DNA from 2 places in the Marinococcus sp. LNHM4E3-1 genome. Region 1 is predicted to be linked to the other one. Evidence: predicted binding sites of a transcription regulator. Region 1 holds the regulator's gene; the other holds the start of a gene.
The links. Region 1 encodes LexA, which represses DNA repair genes until DNA is damaged. Its sites were predicted from a motif close to CGAACATATGTTCG; they were not measured.

Region 1 (7,793 bases):
TTTCGGGGACTGCTTCGCTTCTTCGATCGCTGCTTCAATCGCATCAACGTCGTTGCCGTCTTCGATAAAGACCGTGTGCCAGCCGTAGGCTTCATAGCGCTGCAGCACATTTTCGGAGAACGACTGGTGAAGCGCGCCGTCAAGCGACACGTCGTTGGAGTCGTACAGCACGACCAGGTTGCCGAGCTTCAGGTGGCCGGCGAGGGACGCCGATTCCGAAGCAACGCCTTCCATCAGGTCGCCGTCGCCGCAGAGCACGTAGGTGAAATGATCAACTACGGCGTGGTCGTCGGTGTTATACTTGGCTGCCAGATGGCGTTCGGCCATCGCCATGCCGGTGCCCATGGCCAGTCCCTGGCCGAGCGGGCCGGTGGTTGCCTCCACGCCGGCGGTATGCCCGTATTCCGGGTGGCCCGGCGTCTGGCTTCCCCACTGGCGGAAGTTTTTCAGTTCCTCGAGCGAGAGGTCGTAGCCGCTCAGGTGCAGCATGCTGTATAGAAGCATCGACCCGTGTCCGGCGGACAGCACGAAGCGGTCGCGGTTAAACCAGTCCGGATTGGCCGGGTTGTGGTTCATGGATTTGGTCCAGAGCGCGTACGCCATCGGCGCCGCTCCCATCGGAAGCCCCGGGTGACCCGACTGGGCTTTTTCAATACTTTCGATGGACAGCGTCCGAATCGTGTTAATTGCTAACTGTTCTGTGCTAATTGCCATGCATATGTCCCTCCACTGTATGTATTTTTGGGTGGAAACCCGCACTTATGAGTTGACCCCGCGGGAATTTCCGTGTTCTAGTACGCTTTTATGATAAAGGTTTTAAAACGATTACACAAGCGTGTTAATAGAGAAAGAAGAAAATCAAAAGGCCTGCTCTTTGTTAAGACCAGGCCTCTCTTTTATCTTAATGCCGGAAGCTGCGGTTCCGTCGTTTGACACGCTCGAGCTTACTTGGAGTTACATCCGTGCCCTCTTCATCCACCACTTTTACGTTTTCGAGCTGGTTTTTAAACGAGGAACGGAATTTACTTAAATATTCCTGACGCAGCGCCTGCTGTTCTTCTTGTTCTTCTGCAGTCAGCCCCGACGATTTTTGACGTTTGGCTAACTCATTAATCCGGTCAATTTTTTCTTTCGAAAGCATAAGTTGCCTCCCTTAAAATGGCGTTCCTTTTTTATTATATTAAAAACAGCGCCGTACCGCAAACAAATCACTGCGGTTCTATCTCCGCGCGCTGCTGTTCATATTCTTTATAACGTCGGTGCACCGTCGCTTTAGAAATATCATAGCCAAGGCCCCGGAGCGTCAGAGCGATATCTTTAAACGTCAGCTCCCGCTGTTTCAGCTTAACAATTTCTTCAATGGGCACCTCTATTTTCTTCCGGCCGCCGCTGCGGTTTAATCCGAAGTTTTCTTCCGGGTGGTACCCGTTTTCCACCGCCCGCTGCATCCCCCGCTTAATTTTAAAATTATGCAGCCGGCGCTGATGCTCTTCCACAATGGACAAAATTTCCATAATCATATGATCGGTATCCGCAATTTCGAGCTCCCCGTCATCCTTTACTGTATAGATGGACGTGCCCCTTTTCTGCAGCTCATGGAGCACGGCGATTTTAGCATTTCCGCGTCCAAGCCGCGTATCATCGGTAATCAGCAGTGTATCCGCCCCGGTGTCATCGAGGAGCTCAAACACACGGAGAAGCCCGTCCCGTTCCACGGAATAGCTGCTCTCCTGTTCTGTCACGGTCTGCTGCACCGCCCAACCGTTCGCTGCAGCAAGAGCCTCCAGCTCCTCCTGCTGCCTGGCAAGCGAGGACTGCTGTTCTTCTTTTTCCGTACTTACCCGGGCGTAAATGATGCATGCTTTCATTTGTCTGCGTTCCTTTCCGTTCGTGTTTTACTGTTCGGCAGCGTCAAACGAAACCGTTCGTTCCCACGGCTGTTCCTGATAGCCCGGCCTGTCCTTCAAAACCGGATGCTCCTGTTCATAGACGATTTCTGCCGGCCGGTCTGCTTCCGTGCCGCCCAGCGTGTCCGGAGTGATCGAAGCGTCCGCTGAATATACCAAAAATAAAAGCGCGAATGCAAATAAAGCAAGCATCGTCCAGTCCGTTGAAGTGAAGGTTTTGAGTTTATTCATATGCATGTTCCCCCTGAATGAGAATGTATGTTCTTATATTCATTCAGTATACCAGAATACCTGTTCCCGTCAACAGAAATATTAGAACGGGTGTTTGCGTTTTTGTTCCCCTCATGCTATACTTTACTCAGAAAAATTCCTCAAAAGGAGGTGCGGAGATGAAGCTATCCAAGCGCCAGCAGCAAATTCTTGATTATATAAAAGAAGAAGTAAAAGAAAAAGGCTATCCGCCTTCGGTCCGGGAGATCGGAGAAGCCGTGGGGCTCGCCTCGAGTTCAACGGTGCACGGGCACCTCGCCCGTCTTGAAAACAAAAATTTAATCCGCCGCGACCCGACTAAGCCGCGGGCAATTGAAGTGCTTGAGCTTGAAGACCAGGGCAGCGAGCCGATTCACGAAAGCAAAGCTGTGTACGTGCCGGTGATCGGTAAAGTCACGGCCGGGGAGCCTATCACTGCGGTGGAAAATGTAGAAGAATACATCCCTCTTCCGGAGCGCATGGTGACCGACGAAGAACAGGTATACATGCTTACCATTCAGGGGGACAGCATGATAGAGGCCGGCATTTTTGACGGGGATCTTGTTGTCGTTCAAAAACAGCAGACCGCTGATAACGGCGATATTATTGTCGCTATGACCGATGAAATGGAAGCAACGGTTAAACGGTTTTATAAAGAAGAAAACTTTATCCGCCTGCAGCCTGAAAATGCCACCATGGACCCGATCATTTTAGAAAACTGTACGATACTCGGCAGAGTCACCGGCGTTTTCCGCACCATCTTTTAATCACATAAACGGGGCTGTCCCAAAAATAGGACAGCCCCTTTCCTATGCGCAAAAAAAGAAAGAAACCATCCTTCGATGATATGGTTAAGTCACGACACTCTCCATACGACAAGGATGATTTCTTATGTTTACCGATGATAACACACAGAGCTTCCCGATACCAACAAGCCTGAAACCCATGATCCCCGAGGGGGATCTGGTCCGGATCGTCAACGACACCATTGATCGGCTGGCCGAGCGGTTTGGGAGTCCCCAAGCTTCTTCGGCGGGACGCCCGGCCTATCCACCTCAAACCATGACCAAAATCGTCATCTATGCCTATGCCCGGGAATGGTATTCGGCCCGGGCGATCGAACAGGCCCTGCAGGAAAACCTCCGCATGATGTGGCTGGCCGGGGGCCTGACGCCCAACTTCCGGACCATCAACCGATTTCGCTCCGAACAGATGCAGGAACGCATCACGCCGCTCTTTCACCACGTGGTTCAGGAACTGCTCGACGAGCAGTTGATCACCGGGGAGCATTATTTTCTGGACGGGACCAAAATCGAAGCGGATGCCAACCGGTATACGTTTGTGTGGCGCAAGTCCACCGTCCGGTATGACCAGCGCCTCCAGGAGAAATTGGCGGTGCTCTGGCAGGAAGTGGCCCCTTTTCTTTCCCTGCCCGACGGGCAGGAACGGATCGACGCCGATATCCTCCGGGCGGTGGCGGTCCAGCTGGCCGGACGCCAGGAGAAGGCCGGGCCGCGTCAGGCCGACGCGGCATCACCCGAAGAGCGCCGGGAAGCTAAAGCCGAGGAAAAGTGGTGGCGAAAGCGTCACCGTCAGATCGAGCGGGATTATCTGCCGCGACTGGTCAAATACGAGCGGTACCTGGCTACCTTCGATGGGCGGAACAGCTTTTCGAAAACCGATCCGGATGCCACTTTTATGCGGATGAAAGACGACCACATGGGTAACGGCCAGCTGAAACCGGGGTACAATATCCAGATGGGTACGGAAAACCAGTACATTGTCGGCTATACGGTGCACCCCAACCCGATGGATACCCGGTGTTTGCTTCCGCATCTGACGATGCTGGACGAGCGGCCCCTCCCGTTTCCGGGCCAAATTATTGCCGATGCCGGATATGGCAGTGAACCCAACTACCTGACCCTGATCGAGGAAGCCATTCCGTTTTTGATTCCATACCCCCGCATGCGCCAGGAGCAGACCCGGGCCTTTCAGCGGGCCATCCATCCGGTGCAGAACTGGACCTATGACGAACAGGACGACCTGTACTGGTGCCCGAACCACCGAAAAGTGCGGTTTCAAGCCTATGAGCGACGCACCGACCGCTATGGCTACCAGCGGGACCTCAAGCGGTATGAAAGCGAAGACTGCAGCGACTGTCCGTTGAAACCCCAATGCACCACCGCAGAAGGCAACCGACAGGTCCGCATCAACCCGGTCTATGAAGAGGGCAAGGCGATCGCCCGCCGGGCGTTAACGAGCGACGAGGGAGCATCCACCTATGCCCGGCGCAAAATCGAAGCCGAAAGTGTTTTTGGGCACTTGAAAGCGAACCGTCGCTTTCGTCGGTTTGCCCTGCGGGGCACCGCCAAGGTGACCACGGAATTTGGATTATTGGCTGTCTCCCATAATCTACGGAAAAAAGCAGAAACCACAAAAAAAGAAGCCGGAGAATCATCTCCAGCTTCCGCTTAAAAGAGCCATCATTCGATTTTTGGGACAGCCCCGTTTCTATTATGCCCGGCACGCAAGCGTCCGGTACGACGTAACAATTTTATTTCCTTCAACATCTCTATCCGTAATCACTATCACTGTGGCTGACGTAATATTTTCCTGTTCGATAAATTCAAGCCCCCGGTGCCAGAGCCATTCATACACCGTTGTCATGTCTACGTTCAGTTCATTTGTCCCCAGCGCTTCTGCCGTAATCTGCATCGACAGCAGCAGCTGGTCGCGCTCAAAGATGTGAAGCACCGGTCCATTAAAATGTTCAGACTCTCCCGGGCTGCCTTCATACGGTCCGTGGTAAAAGTCAAGCAGGCGTGCCATCACGATTCCCCCTTTAACGACTTCGGCGCCGATACGTGCCTGAAGTTCGTTTTTCTATTGGTGAATTGTGATTCCTTTTCCCTGCACCTTTGCTGCTAAACCCGAATTTCTTCCCCGTCTCCTGAAAGGTTACTGGTCGAGCCACTCTTTAATCTGCTGCTTATCGTTATCATCAAGGTTGCCTTCTTCAATCCAGTAATTCATCAGCTTCATCATGCCCTGCTTGGAGAGCCCCACCCGGCTGCTGTCGGATGGATGGCTGCTGATGTCCGTTTTTCCGTATTGGTAAATGGATACGTACGGCGCCTCCGCGTGGTTTAAATTGTGAAGATCTTTCTTTTCAAAATGCAGCATTTGTATGCCCCTTTCTATTTTCCGGAATGTTTTTTGTCCCTGCGTCTGCCACAAAAAAGAGCCTCCCGGGAAGGAAAGCTCCGCTTAGCGTTTGTTTACATGGATTTAGAATACGGTTTGTGACAGATCGAATGATCGATGGTTTCATCGGGTTCACCGCTGTACACACAATCGCAGGTATCTAATACGTAAGTATGCTCTTTGGCGTGAATGACCTGACTTCCCTGATGAAATAACAGTTTTTCATCGGCCGGCTGAAAATCACTCATCGAATGAAGCACCACTTCATAGCCATCGGCGTATTCAATCACCTTGTAATGAATTTCATGACCGTCACTGCTATAGGTCACCTGCGGCTGCGTTCTGCATTTGAATTCCACTAAAGCCACTGTCATCCACCCCCTCCACTTATTTATACCACAGTTTTTTCGGTTCGAGAAGACACCCGGCCGTTTTTTTCCGAAAGAATTTCCTTCCCAAATGAGTGAAAACCGTTTCTCTCTCTGCCTGCCGGAAAAGAAGCCTTTAGCCATTTTCTTCTATATAAATAAAAACAAAAAGCACCCTCTCAGCTCGAGGGCGCTTCGAAATCTCTCAATAAATTGTCGTACGTTTTGTTTATTTCTCCGTCCGTCACGTCCTGCACGGTAATAACAAGACGCTTCCTTTCCGCCGGCGCTTCCTGTTTCAGATAATCCAGGCCGATGCTCCACAGCCAGTCTGGTACGTTTTCTTCCTTTAAACTCGCTTCGGCTGCCATCGCTGAGGTGGTCACCTGGACGAGCAGCACGAGTTCTTCGTCCTTATACACTTCGACTGATTCCCCGGCAAAATGAAGCGGGCGTATGCGGTAGCCTTTCAGCCCTTCCTGGGAAAAATCCGCTTCCTGTGTCATCATCATCCTCCTTTTATTCGATTACGACTGTTCCTGAAGGGCACTGCTTCCTTCAAGCTCTATGCTTTTCTGATCCGACCGGGTGATGTAGGCCTGTCCGCCAAACTGAAACCCTTCCCGGGTGTAAAAATATAAATCCAGCGCAGGAGAAGCACTGTCGAATGCCTGGTGGAAAAATTCCTCGTTGTCGCAGTCTGTAATGGAAACGGTCCAACGTTCAAGCGGTCCACCGCCTGCCTGAAGGTGACCTTCATTTACCTGAATAACTTCATTTGTGGAGACTGTTTTAACAGCTTCTAGTGCTAGTGTCGGCATCGCGTCCTCCTGAATTTCATTCTTTTAAAAGGGCGGCTTGTATAAAACCGCCCGCGGGATGCGTTAATTTCTATTCGTCTACCTGCCGTTTGTATTCTTCATAAAGCTCGCGGCCTTCTTTTGTGATTTTAATACCGCTGTAAACCGCCTGGTCTTTTTCTCCGGAGGCATCGTCATACGTAACATATCCATGCTCCGCAAGCTCCTGAAAACGATCCTGCTCGATTTCATCCACCGGCGACCATTCGGCGCCGATTTCCCCCCGCTCGACTCTTCCGGCCAGCTGGGCCATTGCTTCTTTTCTCGGACTCATGACTTTCTCTCCTTTCCAATCTTTGAGCATCTTTTCACAGCTATAATCCCCGAATTCGCACGTATTAAACGTTCCCCCGATTTCCGGTTTTCGTGCATATAAAAAAACAGGCGCCAGCTTCCGCTGTCACCCGTTGTCATACCTGCTTTATATCTGCACCAGTTCATCAAGACCATCGAGGTGGCAATGCTTCTTCCCGCCGCCTTCAATGTTTTTAAATTGAACGATCCCCTGATACTCTGCTTCTTCAGTTTTGAACCGTATACTGATGCTGTTTCGATTGATAAACTCTTCGGAAAACTCCTGTTCTGCATTATAAATGGCCATCGTCCAGGCGCTTTCCCCGATCCGGTCCGGATCGGACGTTTCGAGATACAAGTATGCAGACTCAAATCGCAGCTCCGATTCGTCGAGTACAATTTCGTTAATTTCCTGGGTTTCCTGTTTCATTTTTGTCGCCCCTTCACTCTAATAGGTGCTGCATGTGCCGGCAGAAGTCCCGGCTTCTTTTTATGCTATTACACCTCGACGCCGGTTTGAAACCTCGGAAGAGCAGCAGCCGGGCTTACTTCTTCCATTTATGAATGACGTAAAAAGCCACTGCCGGGGTCGGAAACTGTGTTAATCCCCACAGACCCCACTTCCATTTGGCTTTGCCCTGCTTTTCGGCTTCCCGGTAAAGCCACCAGGCCTGAAGCAAAAGCAGCGGAGCCAGCAGCCAGGCGGTATTTCTTTTTTTGTTCATCATCATCTTCCTCTCTGACAAAGACTGGGAGGTGCTTTATTCATTATACTACGCCAATGCCTTTAATACTCCCCCACCCAATAAAAAACCGGACTTCCTGGAAAAAGTCCGGTCCCCTTGTAAGTAATAAAAAATATCCCCCGGTCCGGTCCCGGCCTGAACGAATCATGTTACATATTGTCCTTC
Region 2 (7,793 bases), on a different contig from region 1:
CATGACAGAAGTGGATGACGATGCGCTGGTGCAGGGGGCTATCGAAGGAATGATCGGAGAACTCGATGATCCTCACTCCAGCTACATGAGTGAAAGCACAGCACAGGAATTCACGCAGTCACTGGAGTCGTCCTTCGAAGGCATTGGAGCTGAAGTAAATAAATCCGGGGACGCGGTAACTATCGTTTCTCCAATCGATGATTCTCCAGCAGAAGCCGCCGGGCTTCAGCCAAATGATGATATTTTGGAAATTAACGGAGAAAGCACAGAAAACCTGGAACTCAATGAAGCAGTCCTGAAAATCCGCGGAGAAAAAGGAACGAACGTGAACCTCACCGTACAGCGGGGAAGCGGGGAGCCTTTTAATGTTGAAGTGGAGCGCGATGAAATTCCGATCGAAACCGTAGAAGGCGAAGTGATTGAGCAGGACGGGGAAAGCATCGGTTATCTGAACTTATCGTCATTTTCTGAAAATACAGCCAATGAATTCGAAACCCAGCTCGAGCAGGTGGAGAGTGAAAACATTGACGGACTGGTAATTGATGTCCGTGGCAATCCGGGCGGATATTTGAACGCGGTGGAAGACATCGGCAGCATGATTATTCCGGGCGGAGAGCCGGTAGTCGAGATTGAAGACCGGGAAGGCAAGATTTCAGAGGTGACCTCATCCTTAGAGGAAAACAAAGACTACCCGGTGGTCGGCGTGATTGATCAGGGAAGCGTTTCTGCCTCTGAAATTCTGGCAGCTGCAATGAAAGAGTCCGGAAGCTTTGAGCTGGTAGGAGAGAGCACCTACGGCAAAGGAACGGTCCAGCAGGTAATGGAACTGGATGATGGAAGTGATGTGAAGCTCTCTGTTTCCAAATGGCTGACACCGGATGGAAACTGGATCAATGAAGAAGGCGTGGAGCCGACCATTGAGCAGGAGCAGCCCGACTATTTCCAAGCCTCTATTTTGTCCATTGATGAAGCTCTGGAGCCGGATACGACTGGAGAAAATATTGCGACTGCGCAAACCCTTTTAAAAGGAGCCGGCTTCGATCCGGGACGTGAAGACGGGTACTACAGCGAAGAAACCGAAGCGGCGGTACAGGATTTTCAGGAGGAACAGGAAGGTCTGGAAGCCACCGGCACGCTGACGCCGGAAACAGCAGAGGCGCTGAATGATTTTGTGCTTGAAAATGTCCAGAACCGGGACAATGATAAGCAGCTGCAGCGTGCGCTTGATACAGTCATAGAACAATAAATGAAAGCTGGATGATACCGGTGGCCGGGTTCTGCCCGGCCCAAAGAAAAGGGGGAAATAGTGGATGCAGGAAATAATCGGTGAAATTGGTCCTGCGTTAGCGTGGTTTTTTCTGAACCCGCTAACTTACATAGCAGTAGCAGCCATGCTTATGGTTGGTTATATTCGGGTGAAAAGAGAACGTAAAATGTTTCAGGCAAAAATGTATCCAATGCTGATGGAATTGACGATGAGTGTTATTCCGGCGGTCGTAATCGCTGCTTTTGTCTCGGTCGTCGCCATTGTTACGGGCATCTCACTGCCTCTGGGAGCAGTTCTGCTTGCAATAGTGATCAGTGCGCTGCTGGCAGTATCAGGTCTGCACCGCTGGCTGACCGCCCTGCACGTGTGGGGGACGTCATTTTTAGCTGCTCTGGCACTTGATGCTGCCGGGGTTGCGGTGCCGTTTTTCTCTGACGCAGCCTGGCTCGGAAACGGCTTTGATGCTTTTTCTCTGATGGTCTGGCTCGCAGTGCTCACGCTTGCGGAAGGAATACTGATTGTCTGGAACGGGACAAAGTTCTTTTCTCCGATACGGACAGTCAGTCGCCGCGGTAAGCCGATTGGAGGCCAGATCACGCACCGTCTATGGATGCTCCCGGTATTTCTGTTTATCCCGGGTAGCGCTGTTGAGGCAGGAGGCTGGTGGCCGCTGCTTCCGGGCGGAACCGCTTTTTCCCTTCTTTTGCTGCCGGCAGTGATCGGCATACGGATGAAAACCTTCGACCGTCTGGCAGCGGTGCAGGTGCGTTCGGCCGGATGGTGGGTTGTACGAATCGCTGTCCTTACCGGCGCCGGTGCAGCACTTGCTTATTTTTACAGCGGATGGGTTATTCCGGTAATTACGGCTGTCCTGATTTTGCTGCGGGAATGGGTAACCATTGCTGCCGGCAGTTCAGCTAAAAGCAATTTTCTTTATACGCTCCGTGGAGACGGAATATCCGTGCTCGCTGTGCTCCCGGAGTCTCCGGCAGACCGCATGCATATTAAAGCAGGCGAGGTTATCCGGCGGGTGAACAGCGAAAAAGTATATGATGAAGCGAGCCTTTACCGGGCGGTGCAGAAAAATTCCGCCTATTGCCGGCTGGATGTGGAGGATATTAACGGAGAGCTCCGCCAGGCACAGGCGGCGCTTTACAGTAATCAGCACCATCAGCTTGGGATATTGATGATTAATAAAGAACGAACAGCACCGGAAAGCATGCATACGGCCCAGTAAAACAGAACCCCCCTGCCGGGTTCTGTTTTTTTATGGTATAGGAGGGGTGTCGTTTTCTTTGCAATTGCCGGGGAGTGGAGTACAATAATAATAGCGAATATACGTTCGTTTTTATGTTGTTTCTTTCCAATCTTCATGTGGTATAGTAAATAGACATATGACCGGAACGCAGACAGGAAGTGAGGGACTAATATGAACGAAACATTTGAACTGGCGAGTAAATATAACCCCGCGGGCGACCAGCCGCAGGCGATTGAAAAGCTGGTTCAAGGGTTGAGCGACGGCAAAAGATACCAGACACTGCTTGGAGCGACAGGGACCGGCAAAACGTTCACCGTTTCCAACGTGTTAACAGAAGTGAACCGGCCGACGCTTGTCATGGCGCACAATAAGACACTGGCCGGGCAGTTATATAATGAATTTAAAGAGATGTTTCCAAACAATGCGGTGGAATATTTTGTGAGCTATTACGACTACTATCAGCCGGAGGCCTACGTACCGCAGACGGACCAATTTATTGAAAAAGACGCGAGTATTAACGATGAAATTGATAAACTAAGGCACTCGGCGACGAGCGCCTTATTTGAGCGGGAGGACGTTATTATCGTCGCCAGTGTTTCCTGCATTTACGGCCTCGGTTCTCCGGAGGAATACCGGGACCTGGTGCTTTCGCTCCGGACCGGCATGGAGATTGAACGGGACCAGATTCTTCGGAAGCTCGTAGACATTCAATACGAACGTAACGACATTAATTTCGTGCGCGGGACGTTTCGCGTGCGCGGCGATGTCGTTGAAATCTTTCCGGCTTCAAGAGACGAGCACTGCATTCGTGTTGAAATGTTTGGCGATGAAATCGACCGTATCACTGAAGTGGACGCTCTGACCGGCGAGGTTATCGGTGAACGCTCGCATACTGCAATTTTCCCCGCATCCCACTTTGTGACAAGGGAAGAAAAAATGCAGCGTGCCATTAAAAATATTCAGCAGGAGCTTCAGGAGCAGCTCGAAAAGTTTCGGGCGAATGGCCGGGAGCTTGAGGCGCAGCGGCTCGAACAGCGGACTAATTACGACCTTGAAATGATGCAGGAGATGGGTTTTTGCTCCGGCATCGAGAACTATTCGAGGCATTTGACCTTCCGGAACCGCGGGGATGCGCCGTATACATTGATTGACTATTTTCCGGATGATTTTTTACTCGTGGTGGATGAGTCCCACGTTACGCTTCCACAGGTGCGCGGTATGTACAACGGGGACCAGGCAAGAAAGCAGGTGCTCGTGGATCACGGCTTCCGTCTTCCGTCTGCGATGGACAACCGTCCGCTGAAATTTGATGAATTTGAAGAGCGGATTAATCAGGCGATGTTCATTTCCGCAACGCCGGGGCCGTATGAGCTTGAACACGCACCGGAAGTTATCGAACAGATTATCCGGCCGACAGGTCTGCTTGACCCTACCGTGGAAGTAAAGCCGATTGAAGGACAGATCGATGACCTGATCGGCGAAATTCATGAACGCCGGGAGCAAAACGAGCGGGTGCTCGTAACGACGCTCACCAAGAAAATGGCGGAGGATCTGACCAACTATTTAAAAGAGCTCGGCATCCGGGTGAAGTATCTGCACTCGGATATTAAAACGCTCGAGAGGATCGATATTATCCGCCAGCTTCGCCTCGGCCAGTTTGATGTTCTGGTCGGCATTAACCTTCTCCGTGAAGGGCTCGATATTCCGGAAGTGTCGCTGATAGGTATTCTGGATGCGGACAAGGAAGGCTTTCTGCGCGCGGAACGCTCCCTTATCCAGACGATGGGCCGTGCTGCCCGGAACGACCGCGGGCATGTTATTATGTACGCAGACAAAATCACGCGGTCGATGGATGTGGCGATCAGTGAAACGAACCGTCGCCGCGAGATCCAGATAGCGCATAACGAAAAATACGGCATTACACCAAAAACGATCCAGAAAGAAATCCCTGCCCTGATCCAGGCAACGGTCAGCTCAGAGGATTCATCCGATATTGATAAACCGGCTCTCGATAAAATGAGCAAGTCGGAGCGGAAAAAAGTGATCGACCAAATGGAAGACGAAATGAAACAGGCGGCCAAAGATCTGCAGTTTGAACGCGCAGCGGAACTGCGCGATATGGTATTAGAACTTAAAGCGGAAGGATGACCAACGAATGGCAGCAGATAACATTAAGATTCAGGGGGCGAGGTCCCACAATTTAAAAGATATTGACGTGACAATTCCGAGGGACCAGCTGGTCGTCATGACTGGATTATCCGGCTCCGGGAAATCTTCGCTTGCCTTCGATACAATCTATGCTGAAGGGCAGCGCCGGTATGTCGAATCGTTGTCCGCATATGCCCGCCAGTTTTTAGGGCAGATGGAAAAGCCGGACGTTGATTCCATTGAAGGACTGTCCCCGGCAATATCGATTGACCAGAAAACGACGAGCAAGAACCCGCGCTCCACAGTCGGCACTGTGACGGAAATTTATGACTACCTGCGGCTTTTATTTGCGCGGGTTGGTACGCCTTACTGTCCGTACCACCATGTGCCGATCACCTCCCAGACCATTTCCCAGATGGTCGATCAGATGATGGCTTATGCCGAACGGACGAAAATGCAGATTCTCGCTCCGGTTATTGCGGGCAGAAAGGGAGAGCATGTGAAGGTGATGGATCAGCTGAAGCAAAAAGGGCTGGTGCGTATTCGTGTGGACGGAGAAATGCGCGACGTCGGAGAAGAAATCAAGCTCGAAAAAAATAAAAAGCACGATATTGAAGCCGTGGTGGACCGCGTTGTCATTAAAGACGGGGTGGAGTCCAGGCTCGCAGACTCATTGGAAACGGCCCTCGAACTCGGGGAGGGGAAGGTGCTGATTGATGTTGTCGGTGAAAAGGAAATGCGGTTTAACCAGCATCACTCCTGCCCGGAATGCGGATTTTCGATCGGAGAGCTCGAGCCGAGAATGTTTTCCTTTAACAGTCCATACGGCGCCTGCCCGACATGTGACGGTCTTGGCAGCAAGCTCGAAGTGGACAGCGACCTTGTAGTTCCGGATCCGGACCGGACGCTCCGGGAGCATGCCATCGCTGTATGGGAGCCGATCAGCTCCCAGTATTACCCGCAGCTGCTCCGCTCGGCCTGCGATCACTTTAATATTGATATGGACACGCCATTTAAAGATCTTTCGGCAGAGCATAAGGAAATACTGCTCGAAGGCAACGGCCAGCAGAAAATAACCTTCCGTCATAAAAATGAACGCGGCCAGGTCCGGGAGCGCCAGATTTATTTTGAAGGGGTGCTCAACAACGTTTCCCGCCGCTATCGTGAGAGCGGATCGGATTTCACCCGTGAGCAGATGCAGCAGTATATGAGCAACAAGCAGTGCCCGACGTGTAAAGGCCACCGCCTGAGCCTTGAGGCGCGTTCTGTGCTGCTTGGAAATATTCACGTCGGAGAGCTGACGGACCTTTCCATACAGCAGGCGTATACGTATGTCGAAAACATCGATCTAACGGAAAAAGAAATGGAGATCGCCCGTTTGATTCTGCGTGAAATCAATGAACGGCTCGGCTTTCTCATTAATGTTGGTCTCGATTATTTAACCCTGAGCCGTTCTGCTGGCACGCTGTCAGGCGGCGAAGCGCAGCGCATCCGGCTGGCTACCCAGATCGGTTCGGCGCTGATGGGTGTCCTCTACGTTCTCGACGAGCCGTCGATCGGCCTTCACCAGCGGGACAACAACCGGCTGATACAGACGCTGCAGAACATGCGAGATCTTGGAAACACGCTGATTGTCGTTGAACATGACGAGGACACCATGCTTGCTGCCGACCATATCATTGACATCGGACCCGGGGCCGGCCGCCACGGCGGTCACATTATCGCAGAGGGCACACCGGAGGAATTGAAGGAAAACGACGCCTCCCTGACCGGTCAGTATTTAGCGGGAAAACGATTTATTCCGCTTCCGGGAGAACGGCGTAAGCCCTCCGACCGCTGGCTGAAGGTAAAAGGAGCGGTCGAAAACAATTTGAAGCGTACGAATGCGGATATTCCGCTTGGCCTGCTGAGTGCGATTACCGGTGTCTCAGGCTCCGGAAAAAGTACGCTGATCAACGATATTTTATACAAGGTGCTTTCGCAGAAGCTTCACCGCGGTAAACAGAAGCCGGGAGCACACAAAAGCGTGGAAGGTATCGATCAGCTTGAAAAAGTGATTGATATCGATCAGTCGCCGATCGGCCGGACGCCGCGTTCAAACCCTGCGACCTACACGGGGGTATTTGATAATATCCGCGAGGTATTCGCGATGACCAATGAAGCGAAAATCCGCGGCTACCAGAAGGGACGCTTCAGCTTCAACGTCCGGGGCGGACGCTGTGAAGCGTGTAAAGGCGACGGTATTATCAAAATAGAAATGCATTTTCTTCCGGATATTTATGTCACCTGTGAAGAGTGCGGCGGTCAGCGCTACAACCGTGAAACGCTCGAAATCAAATACAAAGGCAAAAACATTGCTGATGTACTTGAAATGACTGTGGAAGAAGCAGTGGACTTCTTTGAAAATATTCCAAAAATCCGGCGCAAAATCCAAACGTTATATGACGTTGGTTTAGGGTATATAAAACTAGGACAGCAGGCAACGACACTTTCAGGCGGGGAAGCCCAGCGTGTAAAGCTTGCTTCCCAGCTGCACCGCCGTTCCACGGGCAAATCCCTTTATATCCTCGACGAGCCGACGACCGGTCTCCATGTGGATGATATCGACCGGCTCCTGAAGGTGCTCCAGCGGCTCGTGGATAATGGCGATACTGTTTTAATCATCGAGCACAATCTCGACGTCATTAAAACAGTGGATCACATCATTGATCTCGGTCCGGAAGGCGGAGCAGGCGGAGGCAAAATTGTGGCTACCGGCACGCCGGAAAAAGTAGCGGAGTCAAAGGCTTCCTATACAGGTTATTATTTAAAGCCCGTACTTGAAAGAGAGCGGGAGCGCATGGCCAGGCAATGGGAAGCATCGGAGCAGGCTGCCCATACCCCTTCATCATAGAAGAATCGACTGAAACGGATACCACTGTTCTTCGTATGTAATAGGAAGCAGAAGGCTAAAAAGTCCATGTACCGGTTCTGATATATTACCTAAGGAGGAACATGAAATGGATGAAGAACGTCAGCGAATACTGAAAATGATGGAAGACGGTATTATTTCTCTTGAAGAAGGAGAACGACTGCTCCGGGCCAAAGGATCAGGCGCATCGTCCGGTCCCCAGGCAGACA

Region 2: a site for LexA is predicted at 2,599-2,612, ahead of uvrB (excinuclease ABC subunit UvrB). Genes of this name have one in related genera too.

What each region holds. Positions count from the first base shown of each region.
Region 1 is NZ_JBQLID010000001.1:393,935-401,727, reverse strand. It holds gene tkt (transketolase) at 1-714, opposite strand, end outside; gene ACTRXI_RS02050 (DUF896 domain-containing protein) at 902-1,141, opposite strand; gene ACTRXI_RS02045 (YneB family resolvase-like protein) at 1,209-1,868, opposite strand; gene ACTRXI_RS02040 (hypothetical protein) at 1,896-2,138, opposite strand; gene lexA (transcriptional repressor LexA) at 2,297-2,923, shown strand; gene ACTRXI_RS02030 (IS1182 family transposase) at 3,048-4,631, shown strand; gene ACTRXI_RS02025 (hypothetical protein) at 4,671-4,985, opposite strand; gene ACTRXI_RS02020 (hypothetical protein) at 5,115-5,393, opposite strand; gene ACTRXI_RS02015 (hypothetical protein) at 5,435-5,734, opposite strand; gene ACTRXI_RS02010 (hypothetical protein) at 5,908-6,234, opposite strand; gene ACTRXI_RS02005 (hypothetical protein) at 6,256-6,549, opposite strand; gene ACTRXI_RS02000 (hypothetical protein) at 6,620-6,862, opposite strand; gene ACTRXI_RS01995 (hypothetical protein) at 7,010-7,312, opposite strand; gene ACTRXI_RS01990 (sigmaY antisigma factor component) at 7,428-7,607, opposite strand; gene ACTRXI_RS01985 (hypothetical protein) at 7,651-7,776, opposite strand; gene ACTRXI_RS01980 (hypothetical protein) at 7,778-7,793, opposite strand, start outside.
Region 2 is NZ_JBQLID010000012.1:45,533-53,325, reverse strand. It holds gene ACTRXI_RS12800 (S41 family peptidase) at 1-1,246, shown strand, start outside; gene ACTRXI_RS12795 (hypothetical protein) at 1,311-2,504, shown strand; gene uvrB (excinuclease ABC subunit UvrB) at 2,697-4,673, shown strand; gene uvrA (excinuclease ABC subunit UvrA) at 4,681-7,566, shown strand; gene ACTRXI_RS12780 (DUF4097 family beta strand repeat-containing protein) at 7,673-7,793, shown strand, end outside.